Regions from separate parts of the Metabacillus litoralis genome, predicted to be linked through region 2. Evidence: predicted binding sites of a transcription regulator. Region 2 holds the regulator's gene; the other holds the start of a gene.
What was found. The regulator LexA, encoded in region 2, represses DNA repair genes until DNA is damaged. The targets are predictions, from matches to a motif close to CGAACATATGTTCG.

Region 1 (7,213 bases), 180 kb from region 2:
CTGAAATTTGTTATATTCCTCAAGACTATTCAAACGGCTTTTCACCTTTCTTTAAAATAGGCTCTCAAATGGATGAACAATTGGCCACACATACTTCTTTATCAAAAAAACAGAGAAAGAAAAGAATTCTTGACATGCTAGAAAGAGTACAACTACCGGCTGAAAAAGTTTATTCATCTTATCACTTTGAACTTAGCGGCGGGCAGTTACAACGAGTAGTTATTGCTTCTGCCATGATTCTTAATCCGAAGCTTCTCATATGTGATGAGATTACAACCGCATTAGACCCTAAAAATGCTGACCAAATTATGCAGCTTTTAAATGATTTGCAAACACAATACAATACCGCAATTATTTTTATTAGTCATCAGCTTCATCATGTGATGAACTATTGTGATCAACTTGCTGTTATGTATGGTGGAGAATGGATGGAATACGGTCTAACAAATGAGATTAAAAAGAACCCTACACATCCGTATACAAAACTACTTTTGAATACAATCCCAACGTTTGAGGCAGATGCTGATTATCTTCAACTTATTCCTGGAGAACCTGGTGAAGTGAATCGTGAAGGCTGTCCATTTGCAACAAGATGTCCTTATTGTGAACCCGTTTGCCTTCATTCACAAGTTACATTAAAGGGAACACCCCTTCATCAAGTAGCTTGTCACCTTGTGAATACGAAAGAAGGCGAGGGAACGACAAGTGACTCTATTAAAAGTCCAGTCTATATCTAAAAACTACGGTAAACTACCCGCTCTTGACAATATTGCTTTTTCTATAAGTGAAGGAACAGCGTTAGGAGTTGTAGGGGAGAGTGGGAGTGGCAAAAGTACTCTTATCAAGAGCATATTAAGTATGGAAAGCATCCATTCCGGTCGGATTCTTTTTTTAAATCAAGATATTCATAAGTTAAAAGGTAAGCAGAAAAGAGAGTTGTATAAAGATATTCAAATCATTATGCAGGATCCTTCTACTTCATTGAATGCTAAGCTTCCAGTATGGAGAAGTATGGTTGAACCAATAAGTAATTTCCGTGATCGAAAAGATACCTTATACCCTAATCTTTCTTTATTTGACATTGCCAAAAAACTTGGCAAAATGGTTGGATTAAAAGAGGAGCACCTTACTAAATATCCTCATGAGCTTAGCGGTGGTCAAAAGCAACGGGTTTCTATTGCTAGAGGGATTAGTCTTCATCCAAGATTACTTATATTAGATGAGCCCACCTCAAGCCTTGATGTTTCCATTCAAGCTCAAATTCTAATGCTGTTAAAATCTCTTAAAAAAGAATTGCAAACTTCATTTTTATTTGTTTCACACGATCTAAAGGCTGTACGTTTTTTATGTGATGAGATAGTAGTTTTAAAAGAAGGAAAGCTATTGGAACGCTTTTCTTCCGACGATATATTACAAGAAGAACGTCATGATTATACAAAACAACTAGTAAGGTATACTGCTTTATAAAGCTAGCTAAGAAGGAGAAAGTAATGAAATCTGTGTTAACTTCAGCTCCTTTACATAAAGGGAGCATTTTTACACATCGTGAATACTTAACATTAGCAATTCCCCTGATCATATCAGGGATCTCTACACCAATTTTAGGTGCTGTTGATACAGCTGTTGTAGGAAGATTGCCCGATGCATCAGCAATTGGTGCAGTAGCACTTGGAGCTGTTATATTTAATACGATGTATTGGTTGCTTGGTTTTTTACGCGTAAGTACAACAGGACTTACCTCACAAGCAAATGGGGCAAATGATGCTAAGGAAATGGCTTTAGCTTGTTTGCGTCCTATGTTTTTGGCTGTACTTATAGGATCGTTATTTATCATTTTACAGATTCCGATTTTAAAGCTCTCACTCTACTTATTTGGTACCTCAGAATCAGTAGGAGACCTTGTTTCTACTTATTTTTCGATTCGAATTTGGGGAGCTCCTTTTGCCCTTTTAAATTATGTTTTGATTGGATGGCTGATGGGGTTAGGTAAGGTAAAGCTTTCGTTAAGCACTCAAATTACAATGAATGTGCTAAACATTGTGTTAGATCTCTTATTTGTTCTCGTGTTTGGTCTAGGAGTGGCTGGGGTAGCCTATGCAACGGTAATAGCGGAAATTAGTGCTATTTTCATCGGTTTATTCTTTATGATTCGTACAAAGTTAATTGACTTATCAATGATTCAATGGAGAATCTTAATTGAAAAAGCCCCTTTAGTGAAAATGCTCAAAGTAAATCGAGATTTTTTTCTACGCTCAATTTGCTTGTTAACAATGACAGTTACCTTTACAACAATAGGTGCAAGACTGGGAGAAACAGCATTAGCGGCTAATGCGATATTATTGCAAATTCATTATTTGATGGCCTATTTACTTGGAGGGTTTGCAAACGCTTCTAGTATTGTAGTCGGAAGATCCATTGGTAGTAAGCAGTTTCCTCTTTTCAAGCGAGCGTTATCACTATCTCTATTTTGGGGAACTCTATCAGCTTGTTTATTATCGTTAATAATGCTGCTGTTTGATGAGAGTATCTTCAAAATTTTCACATCTATTGAAGAAGTAAACAATGCTGTTATAGAGTTAGGAATTTGGATGGTCATTTATCCAATCGCTGGTTTTTGGGCACTTCAATTGGAAGGGATCTTCGCAGGAGCGACAGATGCTAAATCGGTTCGAAACTCAATCTTCTATGCGTTGCTTGCGTTTGTTATCGTAATCCTCATATATGGTAGAGATATTACTCCACACGAACTATGGTTGTCATTTACTGTGTTTACTTTGGGTCGAACAGTATTTTTATCGATGTATGTTAGGAAGATTGAGAGAAGTAACTTTAGGTAGAATGTTCAATTAGAGAGCATTTTACTTGTAAATATAATGTGTATTGTCCTTCATAGTAGTCTAGTTGAAGGACTTTTTTTGATCTAAAAAGTTTAATTCTTCAGTGTTATTAAACTCACAGGTGTAGCCACTTTTTCTTTCCTCTATCTATCCTAGTAACTATTATAAGCAATTAAACCCATTGTAATTGATACCAAAATATGACACAATTTGATAGATTTCCAGGTAAACTAGTAATAATTGTTATTTTAGATGATAATTCTATTAAAATTGGGTGAGGGTAATATGAGAAATGTGTTTTGGATTTTTTCTGCATTATTAATTATTTATGGACTAGCATCATTGTGGACAAATAGAATAAACATTGGAATTGTATTTATTCTATTTTTGGGAATGATTTGTTTAGTAGTTAGTATTTATTTTAAGAAGTTAAAACAATATGTACAAAAAAGAAAAAAGCTTAAAAGAACGATATTTATTGTTTTATCCATAGGACTACTTACAGCAGCAAGTTTAGAAGCATTACTATTAAGCGGGATGATTGAAAAGCAGCCTAAAAGCGTTGACTATATTCTCGTTTTTGGTGCTGGAGTAAAAAATGGTTCCCCAACCCCAGTGTTAAAAAATCGTTTGCAAAAAGCAATTGACATGCATGGTAAATATCCAGAATCAAGCATAATCGTATCTGGGGGACTTGATACTGGTGAGCAATATACGGAAGCTTTTGTTATGAAGGAATACCTTATTATTAATGGTATACCGGAGCAATTAATAATGATGGAGGATAAAGCAACAAGTACAAAGGAAAATGCTGATTTCAGTCAAAAGCTAATGTCAGGGAAATCACAAGAAGTAATGGTTGTAACTAGTGATTATCATTTATTTCGTGCAAGTTATTATGCAAATAAAGCCGGACTTACTCCATATCGTGCGGGAGCCCCTATTCCACTAAGTATTGTTCCTCTTACACATTTACGAGAAATGATGGGGATAGGGAAAATGTTGGTGGAAGATGTACTTGATTAATCAGGAAGCAAACTTTTGATTTATATCGAATAGTAAGGCCACATCTACATGAAAATGAATAAATCTTTGGGAAAAGGACGTATTACATGAGAAGAAAGTTAATAGTGACCGGTGCATTGATCCTTTCTATTGCACTTTTACTTACAGGTGCATATAAACTAATGAACTTAAGGAATTATCAAGTTTTCGGTGATTTAATAAATAGTGTTCAGACGAAAGAAAAGGTAGTAGCCCTTACTTTTGATGATGGACCAACTGATAAGATTGAGAAGATTTTACCACTATTAGAAGAATATAATGCGAAAGCTACATTCTTCTTAATTGGTAGTGAACTAGAAAAGAATATGGATCTCGGACAAAAGATAGTGAAAGCAGGACATGATATTGGTAATCATACTTATTCCCATGAACGGATGATATTCAAAAAAATGTCATTTATTAAGGACGAAATAACAAAGACAAATGAGTTGATTCGTCAAACTGGATATAGGGGAGAAATTGATTTTCGACCTCCAAATGGGAAGAAATTAATTGCATTGCCATATTACTTAGATAAGGAAAACATTGAGACAATCATGTGGGACCTTGAACCTGATACCTACAATTCATCTCGTTCAGAAAAAATTTCGTATGTGAAAAACAATATAAAACCAGGCTCAATTCTCTTACTTCATCCAATGTACGATGAAGATGAACTACAAACGCTTGAAGGAATTTTAAAAGCTTTATCAGAAGAAGGCTATTCGTTTACAACTGTTAATGAATTGCAAAGTATAAACGGGAGCTGAACTAAGAAAATGAAAGAGGAGTAAATACTACAAAGTGTTTACTCCTTTTTATGTATACTAACGTGTGAGGATTTGTATTTATTATCTCCCGGTAGAGTTTTTATGGTGTTCCATGCATCTATCGCATCTTTTCGACGTTTTCCCTTATTGGTCGGATCTTGATAGAAATCTCTTATGAATTGATTATATTCAAATTGTGGCGAGAGCTCTTTAGTAAATGAAGGATCTTTTTTGCGTTCTTCTTCTTCATACCAGGCGTTAACGACATCTTTGAATGTTTTCCCAGCATTGTTTTTAAAAAAGTTCTGTATGTAAGTTGAAAAATGAAATTTTTTACCAATTTCTTTTGTGAAAAACTCTCTAATATCTTGGCTGCATCTGTGATTTGAAATAATGACAGTATCCAAAGAGAGAGAATCATATTGCTTTGTTTTTGAACTTTTTTTCTTATGAGCTTTAGGTATAACACCACTTGTTAGAAACATGATAATTCTTTCCGTTAATTCTATTTTTGATCCATATGATGGTATACCAACTTCTTTACAGAAAGTAGCGAGCTCTTCTTTTAGCCAATAGTAATTTTTAAAATCCTCTATGTTCATTTCTTTACATAACTTTGGTCTCATGCTTTATTTAACTCCTCTACAAAATAACCATAAAATCGAACTTATGTTCTATTGTATAGAAAATAATGGATTTGTACAAGGGGAAAATAATATATGAAGTTTATTTTTTATGCTATACCACCTTCCATAAGCTATAATAAAATAATAATTATTTTAAGGGGGAACTAATGAATACAAATAGAGAAACATGGTCATCGAAATTTGGTTTTATCATGTCCTCAGCAGGGGCAGCAATAGGACTTGGGGCAATATGGAAATTCCCCTATGTAGCAGGTACGAGTGGTGGTGGAGCTTTTTTATTACTCTTTATTCTGTTTACTGTTCTAATAGGTTTACCGATGCTAATCTCAGAATTTATTATTGGACGTGGGGCTCAAAGTGAAGCTGTTTCCGCTTATAAAAAACTAGCACCAAACAGTTTGTGGACAATTATTGGACCATTAGGAGTGATTGGCTGCTTTTTATTGCTTTCTTTTTACGCAGTAGTTGGAGGCTGGGTGCTAATTTATACGATAATGGCAATCGGTGGCCGTGTGATAGAACCTAATGCAAGTTATCCAGAATTATTTGGTAGCATTACAGGATCACCACTTATTACACTTCTAGGTTTAGCTGTATTTTTACTTATAAACATGATTGTTATATCAGTAGGAATTAAAAATGGGATTGAAAAAGCAAGTAAGTATATGATGCCGATTTTGTTTCTTCTATTTTTAATTTTGGTTGTTAGAGCATTAACATTAGAAGGTGCATTGGAGGGAGTACGATTTTTCTTACAGCCTGACTTTACAAAAATCACTGCTGAATCTGTTCTATATGCACTTGGACAATCCTTCTTTGCATTAGCAGTTGGTTTTTCATGCATGGTTACATATAGTTCCTACTTAGAAAAAAAAGTGAGCATTCCATCCTCTGCAAGTACAGTTGTTGTCATGAATATTCTAGTATCGTTACTAGCAGGTCTCGCTATTTTTCCAGTTGTTTTTGCGTTTGGATTAGAACCAGCTGAAGGTCCGGGGTTGCTATTTATGGTGCTACCTGCTGTTTTTTCGCAAATGCCTTTGGGTGAGTTGTTTCTAGCTATATTTCTTTTGCTTTTCTTATTTGCAACCTTAACATCATCGTTTAGCTTATTAGAAATTATCGTTTCAGCATTCACTGACAATAAAAGGTCAACACGTAAAAGAACAGCATGGCTATCTGGAGTTGTTGTGTTTTTTGCGGGAATTCCTGCAGCATTATCTTTTAGCAAACTACAGAACTTTCATGTTTTCGGAAAAACAATATTTGATGCTACTGATTTCTTGGTTAGTAATATTATGTTACCGTTAGGCTGCCTACTTATTGCTCTTTTTATCTCCATTAAAATGAATAAACAGTTAGTAGAAGCAGAGTTTGGTATAGGTCATTCACTTTCGCCTATCTTATTTAAAGTATGGAGATTTCTAATGAAATGGGTAGTACCACTTACCATTGTTATTGTATTTTTAAGTACACTCGGTATTATTTAGTAATAAACATATTAAATAAGACCGATGTCTGTATTCAAAAGGGGTTTGAGGTTTTGAAGTACAAAATTAGAAATAACCGTACTATTCGAACGGCCATTTGCACTTACATTAACAGATAATTTTATTAGTAAAAATTCTTGGAACATTGTAATTGTGTCTCCAAGCATTTTTTATACTAAATTTGAAAATAAACGGAAAAGTTCCGTTTAAATAGGGAAATACCAACATTTTCGACAAAATAAGGGGAGTTTTTCCGCTTATATGAATCTATTCTTTAGATTTAGTTATATATATAGAAGTTAACCGGAATATATCCGCTTATAACGGCTTCTTAAGCACCTACCATATACCTTAAACGGAATTTCTCCGCCTATCAATTCCTATACCTCTACGAACAGTATCTTTTTCTTTTTTGTACTTAAAGA
Region 2 (7,213 bases):
AGCTCTACAAATATCTCATGTCGATATCAACCTGAATCAGATCAACGACTCTTCTGTCAATCCCTTCAATCTTCAACATAAGAAGTGAGATACTTGCTATTTCTTCTGCAAGGTTTTTTAAACGTGATTGCCAGGATATTGACTGTCCTCTGTTTTAGTTTGGTGCAACAATCAATTGTGGTATCTTTCTGTTAGCATCTACAGGGTTTACTATGTTTGTTGTTCACATAATGCTTCATAACTGTTTCTGCATTGCCTTGTTTATTGTCATACGCTGTGTGAGAAGGTGGCAAAGTAATCCCTTTGGGCAACAATTGCTTTTTATGACAATCCTCTAATAAGCCATTCTCAGAAGCTTTACCATTCTCATTTAATTTAATTTCTCTATGTTTAATCTATTTATCGACAAGAAACTGCTTAAGTTGCTTTATTCCTGATTTTTATTTTTCATTGTTTTAGGGGATATCCCTTCGCCTGACAGTGGTAGAAATACTCCTATAAAACATCTTTTAAATAAGCATAAAAAAAAGACCACCCTTCCTGAATTTTTCATCAGAAAAAGTGATCTTCTACGTTATGTAAGAAAGATTAAGCAGTTTATATTAAAAATTCCGAAGAAAGATTCACCAATTATAGTTATTCTACTTAGGAATTCCCATTTGTAAATCGCTTAAAACCTTGCTATATCAACGTTTGTTACTTTTGCATCTTATTCATCTGTGACATCATTTGATTGATTTTCTTTTGGGATGGTTTTTGTCCCATTTGCATCATCATCATTTTCAGCATTTGTTCGTTAATTGGTGGATTTTTCTTCAGGTAATTCATCATATATTTACGCGCAATGAAAAATCCTAGTGCAACCCCAGCAAGTAAAGCTAGAATGCCTACTAGAATAACAACCCATAATTGCATTGTATTTCCTCCTTCGTGTTGTCTATTTTACAGTGTACTAAATCCTTTGATATTATACAACATTTGCACTATAATTTCTTTATATTTTATCCAAAATTTCTTTCTTTTATTGGGTTTAGCCACCCATATCTTTCACCTTTTAAGTCCATTGCTAAAAAACAAGGATCAAATTTTCTTAACACTTCAAAAAATATAGTTTCCGCCTCATAACTTCCATCAGAAGTAAGCTCAAGATGACGATTTTTCACTATTAATGTTGCATTACCAAGATTTCCTTTTAACTCGATTTTATGGATATTTTGGAACACTTGATAGTCTGAACGCTTTGCTAAATGAGTTCCTAGTAATTGATGAATAAATAACATTGGAATGGGCTTAGTTATATAATTAATTTGCTTCTCTAGTGTGTTTTCATGTTCAGATCGGGCAATTGTCCAGTGAAAATCTTGAAACAGATGGTAGATTTTAGACTCACGACCAAAGTAGTGACTTGCAAATTCTTCTTCTATTAAGTATATATAATAGTGTCTCACTGTTTCACTCTCCTCAACCATACTATTTCTCTTATTATAAAAGAACAAAGAAGCAATTATTGTCTTAAACTGGAGAGAGAAGACACTATTTTTGTCGAACATTTGAAACCTATCATTACTTAAAGAAGAATGCCATATTCAGTTCCAATTAAAAAGGAATAAATCATTGATTTATTCCTTTTTAATGTAGATCTTTCCTTCTCTCATTTTTCAGCTTTTGCGGCGTTACATCGTTACCATTCGGGTCAACAACTGTTACTCCCTTTAAAGTGTTTTTCATAGAGGACCGAAACACTTGTAAATACTCATTTCGAAGAGATTGTTGTTCTTGCTTTTCTTTATCAGTTAGCCCTACTGACTTTGCTTTCTTGGATAATTCATTTATTCGATCGATTTTAAATTTCGGTAACATGTTTAATAAACTCCTCTCTTAAATCATATAGACTTCAATCTTACAGCTAACCTCAAAGAGATTAAGTATAAAATTACTTTAAAGTCTTTTAAATGATACAAATGACATATTACTAAATAGAGGAGAAAATAACAACTTTAAAACATATTTTTTCACCAATAATTTACTTATCAAGATCCTGTAGATTATTTTCATCAATATATTCTTGATATCTTCTGTGTACAGTAGCCTTACTAACTCGAAACCCTAATCCCCTAAGAGTTGAAGCAATTTCTCCAAAAGTTAGATTTTTCTTCCTTAGCTTAAGAATCTCTTCTATTGGTAAATCAATCTTCTCACGGCCGCCTCCCTTATCGACGTTCTTTAAATTTTCATGAGGATTGTAGCCATTCTCTATTGCCCGATTCATGCCTCTTTTTATTTTATAATTAATAAGCTTCCGTTGGAATTCTTCAACAGTTGCAAGAATACTCAGTACCATTTCATCTGTTTCGGACAGTTCAGGCTCTCCACGCTCATTTAGAGTAAAAATCTCAGCATCCATTTTTCTTATTTCATGTAAAAGAGCTATTTTTGCGTGACCCCGTCCTAATCTTGTATCATCTTGAACTAATAATATAGATGCCTTCTTTTCTTTTAAAATTGATAGTGCTTCAATCATTCCGTCACGGTCTATGTCATATCCACTATGTCTTTCCTCTATTATCTTTATAACTTCAATATTATGTAGCGAAGCTAATCTTAATAGCTCCTCTTTTTGCCTATCAATAGAAGAATCTTGACTATCCTTCTCTGTACTTACTCTACAATAAACAACTGCCTTCATTATTAGATCATCCTCTACTTACTAGCAATTTGTTCTATTTGATAGATTTCTTCCTTTTCAACAGGTACAAAAACAAATTCACCTGGCTTAACAACATTTGTGTGAATGCCGTTTTTATCCTGTACCCACTTTACAAACTCTTGTTTTGAAATCTGGCTTTTTTCATTAAACTCATCAGCAATTGACCAGAGGCTGTCACCCTCTTTAATTTCTACTTGATGATATTTATCCAAACTTTCTGATTTACCAGTATACGTTATTGCTAGTGTTATTGCAAAAAGGACTAGAAAAAATGATACTACATATGTAAAAGATTCTTTTTTCATTTTATACACCTCATAGGAATATTTGTTCGTATTTGTTGAAATTAGTATAATACGAACGAATGTTCCAGTCAAGCGTTTTTCTCGAACTTATGTTTGTATCTAAAGGTAAATGATGCTATAATAAACATAAATTACAGGATCCGAGGTGTCACAGAGGATGACGAAACTATCAAAAAGGCAACAAGATATATTAACTTTTATTAAAGATGAGGTCCAAAAAAAGGGGTATCCACCTTCAGTACGTGAAATTGGAGAAGCTGTTGGATTAGCTTCAAGCTCAACAGTACACGGTCATTTAGCTAGATTAGAGTCAAAAGGATTAATTAGAAGAGACCCCACGAAACCAAGAGCTATTGAAATACTAGAGGAAGAAGAGACTCTCCATATTCCAAAGAGCAATGTTATTAATGTTCCAGTAATAGGAAAAGTAACAGCAGGTCTTCCAATTACAGCTATTGAAAATGTAGAAGAGTACTTTCCGCTCCCAGATCGATATATATCAGAAGATGAACATGTTTTTATGCTAGAAATTATGGGTGAAAGTATGATAGAAGCTGGAATATTAGACGGTGATTTAGTAATCGTCCGACAACAGCAAACGGCTAACAATGGTGATATTGTTGTGGCTATGACCGAGGATGATGAGGCAACTTGTAAAAGATTTTTCAAAGAAAAAGACTATATTCGCTTACAGCCAGAAAATTCAACAATGGAACCTATTATTCTTCGAAATGTGAGTATACTAGGAAAAGTAATTGGAGTTTACCGCACGGTTCATTAAGCTTGCCTAATTAGGCAAGCTTTTTTATTTGCAAATAAAAAAACTTAACACTAAATGTGTTAAGTTTTTTTCTATTAATACATTGACATGTATTGTTCTCTTTCCCATGGGTGTACTTGCGTACGGAACATATCCCACTCTATTTCTTTCGCTTCAATAAAGTGCTCAAATAAGTGTTCACCTAAAGCATGCTTCATTGTGCTATCTGCTTTTAACAAGTCTAGAGCTTGAGCTAGTGTTGCTGGTAGGTCTACGATACCATTTTCAACACGCTCTTCTTTTGACATAACATAAATGTTACGATCAATAGGTTTTGGAGCTTGAAGCTTATTTTTAATACCGTCAAGACCAGCAGCTAAAAGAACACTCATAGCTAGGTATGGATTTGCTGCAGGGTCAACACTACGAACTTCTACACGTGTACTTAACCCACGTGAAGCAGGGATACGAATTAATGGACTTCTGTTTTGTGCAGACCAAGCCACATAACACGGTGCCTCATAACCAGGTACTAGTCGTTTATAAGAGTTTACAGTTGGGTTTGTTACAGCTGTAAATGCAGGTGCATGTTTGATTACACCAGCAATAAATTGTCTAGCAGTTTCACTTAATTGCAGTTCAGCGTTCGTATCTAAGAATGCATTCTCACCTTTGCTAAATAACGATAAGTTACAGTGCATACCAGATCCGTTTACACCAAACAATGGTTTTGGCATAAATGTAGCATGTAATCCATGCTTGCGTGCAATTGTTTTAACAACTAATTTAAATGTTTGAATATCGTCACATGCTTTAATTGCAGAAGCATATTTAAAATCAATTTCATGCTGACCAGGCGCCACCTCATGGTGAGATGCCTCAATTTCAAATCCCATTTCTTCTAATTCTAGAACGATATCACGGCGGCAGTTTTCACCTAAGTCAGTTGGTGCTAAGTCGAAATATCCACCATTATCGTTTAATTCTAATGTTGGTTCGCCTTTTTCGTCTAATTTAAATAAGAAGAATTCTGGCTCAGGCCCTAAATTGAAATCTGAAAATCCAAGTTCTTCCATCTCAGAAAGAAGACGTCTTAGGTTATTACGAGGATCACCAGCAAATGGAGTGCCATCTGGATTATAAATATCACAGATAAATCGTGCAACTTTTCCTTTTTCTGCTGTCCAAGGGAAAATAACGAATGTATCAAGATCAGGATATAAGTACATATCAGACTCTTCGATTCGAACGAAACCTTCAATTGAAGATCCATCGAACATCATTTTATTATCTAAAGCTTTATCTAATTGACTTACAGGAATCTCTACGTTTTTAATAGTTCCCAAAATATCTGTGAATTGTAGACGGATATATTTTACATTGTTTTCTTTTACTAAAGTTACGATATCTTCTCTTGAATATTTAGCCACTTGAAAATCTCCTCTCCTATTTCAAAAAAGTTTTATATTCAATTTCATACTAACTAGATCAATGAAAAAACCTTGTCATGTCCCCTTGCCTTAATGTTGGTCGATTAAAGCGTCCTGCCTGCATAAGTTCAGATTTTAAGAGCTTACGTAATTCAGCATCACTCAAATCAGGTTTTTCAACAGTTTTATGTTGCTCTTCTTTCTCTTCACTATGTGTACTTTTGCGCAAGAAAATTTCTTTAATTCCAGCCAAGTTAACACCTTGTTCAATTAAATTACGAATCTCCAATAATTTGTCAACATCATTAAACGAAAACAATCTTCTATTGCTTTCCGTTCGAGCTGGAAAAATAAGTTCATTCTCTTCATAATAACGAATTTGTCTTGCAGACAGATCTGTGAGCTGCATAACAATTCCGATAGGAAATAGGGGCATTGAGCGTCGTATATTATCACTCATGTTATTCGCTCCTTTTATTTAACTAATCTCATTATAACTTATGTAATATTATGTGTCAATCATGTGTCAGGTTACATAACATAGTAGAATTACTTTCTATTAGTAATTATCTATCTATTGAGATTAACTTTTGCTCAATTAAAGAATCAACAGCACTACAAACAGCTATTTTTACATGAGTGTATGTTAGTCCACCTTGGACGTATGCAACGTACGGCTCTCTTAATGGCCCATCTGCGGAAAGTTCGATGCTAGCTCCTTGAACAAAAGTACCTGCTGCCATAATGACATCATCTTCATATCCAGGCATATAGTTAGGATATGGTGTAACATGGGAGTTTATTGGTGAAGAATACTGAATTGCTTGGCAAAAAGCAACCATCAGTTTTGGGTCTTCAAATTGTACAGATTGAATCAAATCAGTTCTTATACTGTTCCACGAAGGACTCGTTTTCAAACCAATTTCTTCTAAAAAAGCTGAAGTAAATACTGCACCTTTTAACGCTTGTCCCACAACATGCGGTGCCAAAAAGAACCCTTGATACATTTCCTGAAGGCTGTATAGTGAAGCACCAGCCTCTGCTCCAATACCAGGTGAAGTCATTCTGTACGAGCAAGCCTCTATAAGTTCTTTTTTGCCAACTAAATAGCCTCCTGTTTTTGCAAGTCCACCGCCAGGATTTTTAATTAATGATCCTGCAATTAGATCAGCTCCAACATGACATGGCTCCAATTCTTCCACAAATTCACCATAGCAGTTATCAACGAAAATGACAATATCTTCTTTAAGTGATTTAACAAAATTTATCATTTGTTTAATATCTGATATTGTAAATGAAGGCCTTGTTGCATATCCTTTAGAACGTTGAATACCAATCATTTTAGTTTTAGGGGAAATAGCGTTTTTTACACCTTCAAAATTTACAGTACCATCTTCTTTAAGATCCACAGTATTGTAATCTATATTAAATTCCTTAAGTGAGCCAATACCGCTACCTCTGATACCTACTATTTCTTCAAGTGTATCATATGGTTTTCCAGTTATATATAGTAGTTCATCGCCTGGTCTTAAAACACCGAAAAGAGCAATCGAAATAGCGTGCGTTCCGGAGATAATTTGTGGTCTTACTAAGCCAGCTTCCCCTCCAAACACATCTGCATACACTTCTTCTAAGGTGTCTCTGCCAATATCATCATATCCATAACCTGTTGATGGAATAAAGTGAGAGTCACTAATTCGATGCTTTTGAAAGCTTTTTAGCACCTTAAATTGGTTTACCTCACTGATAAAATCAATTTGGTCGTGAACCTTATCTATTTTTTGTTCAGCCTTTTCAACAATTGGGGCAATAGCTGCCCCATTTTTTAATAACTCAAACATGTTTATTACCCTCTCCGTTATACCTATCTAGTTGTCCATTTATCGCATGTGTTGGGAGAACAAACCCTTCGATTTCATACACTTCTTTCTCTTCTATAAATTCTAAGTGTTCAATTAGAGATTCAGTTTTCAATTGCGAAATTAACCTACCTTCATTTGCTGGTAGGTGG

Region 1: the regulator LexA is predicted to act here: its motif matches at 5,314-5,327, upstream of D9842_RS05590 (DUF6434 domain-containing protein).

Annotation. Positions count from the first base shown of each region.
Region 1 covers NZ_CP033043.1:1,171,390-1,178,602, forward strand. Annotated here, with positions in the region: gene D9842_RS05565 (ABC transporter ATP-binding protein) at 1-737, shown strand, start outside; gene D9842_RS05570 (ABC transporter ATP-binding protein) at 706-1,467, shown strand; gene D9842_RS05575 (MATE family efflux transporter) at 1,491-2,837, shown strand; gene D9842_RS05580 (YdcF family protein) at 3,123-3,863, shown strand; gene D9842_RS05585 (polysaccharide deacetylase family protein) at 3,950-4,651, shown strand; gene D9842_RS05590 (DUF6434 domain-containing protein) at 4,690-5,277, opposite strand; gene D9842_RS05595 (sodium-dependent transporter) at 5,445-6,788, shown strand; gene D9842_RS26190 (hypothetical protein) at 6,800-6,934, opposite strand.
Region 2 covers NZ_CP033043.1:991,450-998,662, reverse strand. Annotated here, with positions in the region: gene D9842_RS04690 (YneF family protein) at 697-915, opposite strand; gene sirA (sporulation inhibitor of replication protein SirA) at 1,002-1,448, opposite strand; gene D9842_RS04680 (DUF896 domain-containing protein) at 1,630-1,860, opposite strand; gene D9842_RS04675 (YneB family resolvase-like protein) at 2,024-2,686, opposite strand; gene yneA (cell division suppressor protein YneA) at 2,701-3,012, opposite strand; gene lexA (transcriptional repressor LexA) at 3,170-3,793, shown strand; gene glnA (type I glutamate--ammonia ligase) at 3,868-5,202, opposite strand; gene D9842_RS04655 (MerR family transcriptional regulator) at 5,261-5,662, opposite strand; gene D9842_RS04650 (methionine gamma-lyase family protein) at 5,769-7,043, opposite strand; gene hflX (GTPase HflX) at 7,036-7,213, opposite strand, start outside.